Regions from separate parts of the Fictibacillus enclensis genome, predicted to be linked through region 2. Evidence: predicted binding sites of a transcription regulator. Region 2 holds the regulator's gene; the other holds the start of a gene.
The links. The regulator LexA, encoded in region 2, represses DNA repair genes until DNA is damaged. The targets are predictions, from matches to a motif close to CGAACATATGTTCG.
Positions count from the first base shown of each region.

Region 1: the regulator LexA is predicted to act here: its motif matches at 2,231-2,244, upstream of QNH15_RS14825 (Y-family DNA polymerase).

Region 1 is NZ_CP126109.1:2,820,597-2,824,686, reverse strand. It holds gene QNH15_RS14840 (glycosyltransferase) at 1-1,188, shown strand, start outside; gene QNH15_RS14835 (HAD-IIB family hydrolase) at 1,151-1,897, shown strand; gene QNH15_RS14830 (YqzH family protein) at 1,931-2,128, opposite strand; gene QNH15_RS14825 (Y-family DNA polymerase) at 2,304-3,563, shown strand; gene QNH15_RS14820 (YolD-like family protein) at 3,585-3,920, shown strand; gene QNH15_RS14815 (HPr family phosphocarrier protein) at 3,995-4,090, opposite strand, start outside.
Region 2 is NZ_CP126109.1:2,265,687-2,269,776, reverse strand. It holds gene QNH15_RS12030 (HesB/YadR/YfhF family protein) at 1-58, opposite strand, end outside; gene QNH15_RS12025 (DUF896 domain-containing protein) at 159-398, opposite strand; gene QNH15_RS12020 (YneB family resolvase-like protein) at 444-1,100, opposite strand; gene yneA (cell division suppressor protein YneA) at 1,107-1,385, opposite strand; gene lexA (transcriptional repressor LexA) at 1,542-2,162, shown strand; gene cysI (assimilatory sulfite reductase (NADPH) hemoprotein subunit) at 2,213-3,931, opposite strand; gene QNH15_RS12000 (assimilatory sulfite reductase (NADPH) flavoprotein subunit) at 3,957-4,090, opposite strand, start outside.

The sequences.
Region 1 (4,090 bases), 550 kb from region 2:
GGAAAGCAAGCCGGAGGACAAAATAATTATGTATACCACCTGGCCCTGGCAATGGAAAACAGGGGATGGGATGTTGATGTAATAACCCATTGGTGTGATAAAGATGCCCCGCAGATAGAGAACTTTGGAAAACGTGCAAAAGTCATCCGCATCAAAGCCGGAATTAAAGGGTTTGTATCAAAAAATGAGATGTTTCAAATCTTGCCGGCATTTTTTAAAGAAATTGAAGAGGTTGCACCTCTTGACCAATATGACATTATTCATACTCATTACTGGCTTTCCGGGATCCTCGGACGCCAGCTCCGCAGAAAATACAACATACCGTTTGTTCATACATCACATTCCCTTGGCGCTGCAAAAGAACGGGCTACAGGAGAAAGGGATGAGCGCAGATTTCAGTATGAACGAACCATTCTCCGTTCCGCCAACCGTGTGATCGCCACCACCAACAGCGAAAAAAGCCTGATTCATGAAGTGGCTAAACAGCCTGCGCCTGTAGATGTTATTCCAATTGGTGTATCTCCTACATTTTATCCATATAACCAGCGATCAGCTACCAAACAAAAGCTTGGCGTCCATGGACCTTTGGTATTTTATGCAGGAAGGCTCGAAGAAACGAAAGGCGTTGAAACCTTGCTTCAAGCTTTCAGGTATTTAATCCAATGGGGCGATGTGCCGTCCGACACCAAACTGGTTCTGGCCGGAGGACAAAAGGAAGAGATCGACGACGACCAGCTTCCGGTGGCGGAGAAACAGCGCTCATGGGTAAAAGGAATCGAGCGTTATGTCCGTTTTGTCGGGCCAAAAAGCCAGGAAGAACTGGCAGCCTACTTTAATGCGGCGAATGTGGCGGTTGTGCCGTCCTATTATGAATCGTTCGGTATGGTGGCCGCAGAAGCCCAGGCCTGCGGTTGCCCTGTGATTGCATCGCGTGTCGGCGGACTGCAAAACGTGGTCGTTGAAGGGGAAACCGGCTTGCTTGTTACACCAAAAGACCCGCAGGATCTGGCTTTGACCCTTGAAATTATTTTAAACAATGATATTATCGCACAAAGGCTTGGCAAACAGGCGTCCTCTCTTGCAGAACGCGATTATCGCTGGCCAAATGTGGCAGCGAGAGTCGAGCAGGTATATGAGGAGGTTCTGGAAGGTGAAACAAAAAAACGTTACACATCTTTTAGCTACTGATCTTGATGGAACGCTTGTAGGAGAAAAGGAACTGACTTCTGCCTTATTTGAATATTACGGGGAACGAACCTATGAGGTTGAACTCGTCTATGTGACCGGACGGCATCATGATTCGACGATGGAACTGATCAAGGCAGAAAACCTCCCTATGCCATCCATCCTCATTTCCGATGTAGGAACAGAAATGTATGATTTTGATGATCCGGAGCTTCATGAGCGATGGAAAAAAACACTGGAGGAGCAGTGGTGGCCCGAGGAAATTTCCCGGATTGCCGCCCAGTGCAGCGGGCTTACGCCTCAATCCATTCCATCTACACACCGGCTTTCTTACTTTGCCGAGGATGCAGGAGCATTTGAAGAAGTAAAACAAAAACTGGAAGAAAACGGAGTACCGCACAAGCTGATTTTTAGCTCGGGCAGAGATGTGGACATTCTTCCGCCAAATGCTGGCAAGGGTGAAGCCCTTTCCTTTCTGCTTCGTGAAAAGGGGTGGGAGAAAGCCAATGTTCTTATTGCCGGCGACTCCGGAAATGATCGTGACATGATTACAATGGGCTATCCTGCCGTTGTGGTGGGGAACTGCCAGGATGAACTGAAAAAGCTTCCTGAACATCCGCTTATTTTCCGGGCAGAAAACCACTGCGCCGGGGGGATCCGGGAAGCATGGGAACATTTTTTTGAAAAGGAAACGGTGGAAAGCAACGGATAACGCAAACCCTCTCTTAAAGACAAGAGAGGGTTTTTATTGTTGGGTCACAAAATCATATACGACATCCTGCACGGCGAGGTAAGGGTCCGATCCTTCTGCGGTTTGCCAATCCTTTTGGATGTGCTCCAAAAGCAAGGCATATTCCTTTTCCGTATACGGGATGGTTTCTTTATCGTCAAAATAGGTTAACAAGGCTTTTTCCAGCCATTTGCGCAGCAGGCGCTCTTCCATTATCTTCACCCTTTCCTCTTGTACACAATTTAGCTTACCTGCCATCCGTGGTCAATGATTTTTAAGGGTGGAAAAGTACCTGAAAAAATTTCCATTGAGAACAGAACATATATTCGGTTAAAATGGGTATACATAATAAAGGGAACGAACGTTTGTATTTGAAGGAGTGAGGAAGTTGATCGATTATTCCAAGGTTCAAAATCGTTCAATTTTGTGCATGGACATGAAGAGTTTTTATGCCAGCTGTGCGGCTGTGCGTTTAGGGCTGGATCCGCTGGACTGTTACCTTGCCGTCGTCGGGAACACCGAAAGGCAGGGAAGCGTGGTCCTGGCTGCTTCTCCCTGTTTAAAAAGGGACTTTGGTATCCGGACGGGAAACCGGCTTTTTGAAATTCCCAAAGACAGCCGCATTCATATTGTGGACGCCCAAATGTCCTTTTTTTTAAAGCGCTCCATGGAGATCACGCGTCTGCTTAACCGATTCGTCCCGAAGGAAGCCATTCATACGTACAGTGTGGACGAAAGCTTCATACAGGCGGACGGCACCGAACGGTTATGGGGAGGGCCGATGCAGCTGGCAACAGCCATTCGCACCGCCATCAAGGAAGAGTTCGGCCTGCCCTGCGCGATCGGCATCGGCCCCAATATGCTGATGGCGAAACTCTGTCTTGATTTGGAGGCGAAAAAGGAAGGGGTGGCCACGTGGACGTATGAGGATATTCCGAAAAAACTATGGATCCTTTCGCCCCTGAGCAAGATGTGGGGCATTGGGTCACGGGTGGAACGGACGCTCAACCTGATGGGGATCACGACGGTCGGGGATCTCGCCCACTATCCTTTGGCGCTTTTGGAAAAAAAGTTCGGCATTATGGGAAACCAGCTGTATTATCATGCCTGGGGTGTGGACCTCTCGGAGGTCGGGGCGCCCATTATGCAGGGACAGATCAGCTATGGCAAAAGCCAGATTCTCCTGAGGGATTATACGGACCCGAAGGAGGTACAGCATGTCATCCTCGAAATGTGCGAAGAGGTGGCAAGGAGGGCCCGGACAGCCAAAAAGGCAGGGAGAACGGTCAGCCTTGGAATCGGCTACAGCAAGGAGGAATGGGGAGGAGGGTTTTACCGCTCAAAAACCGTTCCGGAACCGACCAATATTACAATGGAGATCTATGAGATCTGCCTGGAGTTGTTTCATACGTTTTATGAAGGAAAGACCGTCCGAAAGATTTCGATTTGCCTTTCCAATGTGTGCGAGGACAATGAGACTCAATTAAGCATCTTTACGCTGGAGCATCCCAAAAAACGAAAGCTTGGGTATGTGATGGATGATATCCGCAAAAAGTACGGATCAACTGCTCTTCTTCGGGCCGTCTCGTATACGAGCGGGGGGACAGCACTGCACCGCAGTACCCTCCTGGGCGGCCATAAGGCATAGAGAAAGGAGGACGCCTCACCTATGATCAAAGACCGAGGAAGCCTGAAATGGACCTCCATGATGCTGCCGGAGCATGTGAAGCACTTAAGGGAATGGGAACAGGAAGACAGAGATGCAGCTGAAGACCATGAATGGGATGAGCAGCTGCTGGAGGAGATGAATCAGCAGATTCTTCTGGCTATGGAAGAGGCAAGCCAGGTGGAGATTATGTGCCGGGGCGGCGCTCTCACGAGCAAACGAGTGAGGGGACGCATCCATTATTACGATCCCTACCGCCGTATGCTCAGGATGATGGATGAAGCAGGAGGGCGGCAGGACGTTTACCTGCAGACAATCGTCGCCATTATCCATTTATAAGGCGCAAAAAACAGCTGGCTGGTATGAAAAAACTGCCCCACTGGCATTCAGGGGGCAGTTCATTACCAGCCGGCTTAGTCGGCGTTTTCAAACAGATCGGATTGGAACAGCTGGTCCTGCAGACCGGCTAAATCGGCCCTGCTTGTTATTTCAATCTCCTGTCCCGGCTG
Region 2 (4,090 bases):
CGTTCAAATCAATTTCACGATACAATTTTACAACAGAATCCGTTATTGAAAAAGCCACTTTGATCTCCCCTTCCAGAGTTGTTATAGTACAGTATATAGGAAATTCAGAATTTTGCAACAAGAAAAAAGCCTGATTTCATTTGAAATCAGGCTTCCTTTTAATGCTTTATATTTTTTTGGCTTTTTTTGCTTTCTTTCAGCTTCTCCGGTGTCACATCATTGCCTTCAGGGTCAATGATGGTCAATGAATGCAATCTATTTTGAAAAGAAGTTCTGACATTCTTCAGATATTCTTCTCGTAATTCTTTTTGCTCTGCAGCTTCTTCAGTGGATAAACCTTCTTGTTTCGACTTCTTTGCAAGAAAGTTGAGCCGTTCCAATTTGTCTGGTGTAAGCATGAACACCTCTCCTTTTATATTCGATATGCCTATCATAAACGAATATCAGGTAGGGTTTCCAGTCACAGCACTTTCTATATACTCTTTATACCGCCGGTGAACCGTTGCTTTCGATGCTTCATATCCAAATCCCCGGAGGGTTCCTGCAATCTCAGCGAACGTAAGATCCATCCTGCGAAGACGAATGATTTCTTCAATCGGCAATTCTTTGCGCTCCCTGCCGCCATTGTGGATATTCTTTAAATTTTTCTGCGGCTTGTACCCTTTTTGAACTGCTTTTTTCATTCCACGTTTAATTTTCAAATTATGGAGCTTTCTTTGGTACTCCTCTACCACCGCCACAATTTCAAGCACCATCGATTCTGCCTCGGAAAGATGATACTCTCCCTGGCTGCTGAAGGTATACACTTTAATTTCACGTTTCAGCAGTTCATGAAGCAGTACAATTTTGGCATTCCCCCTGCCCAGCCGGGTATCATCTGATACCAAAAGAACTTCAAATTCACCGCTCTGGGCCATTTCAATGATGCACAGCAAGCCTTCTCGTTCGAGGCTGTACCCGCTTTCCCGTTCCTTGATGACAGAAACGATCGTAAAATCATGCTCTTTAGCCAATCTTGTTAATTCTTCTTCCTGCCGGGAAAGAGAAGCGGCCTGCTCCTCCTTCTCTGTGCTTACCCTGCAATAAATAATGGCGTTCAAGTAACATCACCTGTCTTTTTCTGCTTTGATTGGAATGATGAGCTTCTGGCCCGGTGTAATGGCCCCTGCCTGTATTCCGTTGTTCTTCTCCACCCAGTCTACAAATGCCCAATTGCTTTTATGGTCCTTAGTATATTCTTCTGCAATTTTCCAGAGTGAATCTCCCTTATTAACTGTTATCTCCATATATTCCTTCGAGCCTTCAACATGTGTCTGGTGGGCAAACATAAAAAACCCTGCTGCAACAATAGATATTAGCATAACTACCGGTGAAAATCCCTTCATTTCCTATCACCCCTGCGAATGTTTGTTCTTATTTGTTCTCATTATAATGGGAACAGCTGTTCTTTTCAAGGGTTTTTTTCGAACTTATGTTTGTATATCTTGCTTTTAAATGCTATACTTTTTTCAAGAGTATTCAGTGAATGAGGTGCGAATATAATGACAAAGTTATCCAGAAGACAGATTGATATCCTGGAATTTATTAAAGAGGAAGTTAATGCAAAGGGATACCCTCCTTCCGTTCGGGAAATCGGGGAAGCCGTCGGGCTGGCGTCCAGCTCTACCGTTCATGGCCATCTTTCTCGTCTGGAGAAAAAAGGGCTGATTCGCCGTGACCCTACCAAACCAAGGGCCATTGAAGTATTGGGGCTTGAATCCGACCAGATCATCACAAAATCACGATCCGTCAATGTGCCGATCATCGGTAAGGTTACTGCTGGATCTCCGATTACTGCCATTGAAAATGTGGATGAGTACTTCTCTCTTCCAGAGCATGTAGTAGGAGACGATAATGTTTTTATGTTAACTGTAGAAGGAGACAGTATGATTGAAGCAGGCATTTACGACCGGGACTTGGTTGTCGTAAAGCAGCAGCCTACAGCGGAAAATGGTGATATCATCGTAGCGATGACAGACGAGAATGAAGCAACCGTCAAACGGTTCTTTAAAGAGAAAGACCATATCCGTCTGCAGCCTGAAAATTCTTCGTTATCACCCATCCTTCTTCCAAACGTGACCATCCTCGGAAAAGTAATTGGTGTGTACCGCACCTTACATTAAAAATAAGCAAACAGCGGCCCGGCATAACTGCCGGGCCGCTGTTTTTAGGATTAAAAATGAAAATTGGTGCCATCTGTTGTGGCTTTAATAACTCCGCTTCGAATGACAAAGTCTCCAAAGTGTTCGCCTTCAAGACGCTCTTTCGCATATTTCGGGAAAAGAACTTTTAATTCCTTTAGTATTTCTTCCTCCCCTATGTTCTCGCGGTACATTTTGCTCAAACGGCTGCCATCAAAAGCCGCACCCAAATACATATTGTATTTGCCCGGTGCCTTGCCGATAAAGCCAATTTCACCGAGTGCATGCCGTGCACATCCATTAGGGCAGCCGGTCATCCGAACGGTTATTTCCTTGTTGCGCAACCCGTTTTCATCCGCAATCTGATCAATTTTGTCCATCAGCACCGGCAGATAGCGCTCCGCTTCAGCCATAGCAAGGCCGCACGTCGGAAGTGCTACACAAGCCATAGAATTTCGGCGGATAGCAGAAACGTTCTGGCTGTTGAGCATTCCATATTGATCGAGAAGATTCGTGATCTCCTGCTTCTTTTCCTCGGACACATTAGCAATGATCAAGTTCTGGTTCGCAGTTAAACGGAACTCCCCAGTGTGAACCTTGGCTATTTCACGCAGGCCGGTCATCAGCTTGTAGTTTTCAAAGTCTGTAATACGACCACCTTCAACAAACAGCGTAAAATGCCATTGATCTTGAAGACCCTGAACCCAGCCATATCTGTCTCCATTATCCTCAAAGGAAAAGTCTCTAGCTTCGGGCAGGCTCCAACCGAGTCGGTTTTCCAATTCTTCTTTTACGGTTTCAACCCCCAGGCGGTCAACTGTATATTTAAAACGGGCGTTTTTTCGCTTGGAACGGTTTCCGTAGTCTCGTTGAATGGTAATGGTTTTTTCCGCCACCTCAAGAATCTGGTCAGGCGTGCAAAAACCAATCACTTTGGACAGCTGCGGGTAGGTTTCCTTATCTCCGTGGCTCATACCCATGCCGCCGCCAATTGCAATATTAAAACCAGTCAACTTACCATCTTCAATAACCGCAATGAATCCGAGATCCTGTGAAAAGACATCAATATCATTTGATGGAGGAACAGCAATGCCGATTTTAAATTTACGCGGCAGGTAAAGCGGCCCGTACATCGGTTCCACTTCATCTGCATCCGGTGTGCCTGCCACCTTTTCTTCGTCCAGCCAGATTTCGTGGTACGCTCTAGTTCTTGGCAAGAGGTATTCGCTCAGTTTCTTGGACCATTCGTATACTTCTGAATGAATTTCGGATTGGTAAGGGTTTGAAATGCACATCACATTCCGGTTTACGTCTCCGCATGCGGCAATCGTATCCATAAGTGAAGCATGGATGGCCTGGATCGTACTTTTCATGTTCCACTTCAAAATGCCATGCATCTGGAAGGTCTGCCTTGTGGTCAATTTCAGTGTTCCATTTCCATACTGATTTCCCAGCTGGTCCATGGTGAGCCATTGTGATGGTGTGGCAACACCACCCGGGAGTCTCACGCGCAGCATGAATTGATAAGCAGGCTCAAGCTTTTGTTTCTGCCGCTCAGTGCGAAGATCACGGTCATCCTGAAGATAGCTGCCGTGATGCTTCATGAGACGGTTGTCATCGTCCGGGATACCTGAACTGATCCTGTCAAGCATCACTTCCTTCAGCGTACCCCTCAAATAATTACTTTCTTCTTTTATACGTTCAACATCACTCGGCTTGCCGTCAGGGGCTTTTAATTTAGGATTTGACATCTTTAAAACTCCTTTCTGTTCCCGCTTAATACACATCACGCTGATATCGTTTTTCCTGCTGCATACGGGCCACATAGTCTTCAGCTTGTTCGCGTGTCATGTTTCCTTCTTTCTCAATGATGTCGATCAATGTTTCATGTACATCATGGGCCATGTTTT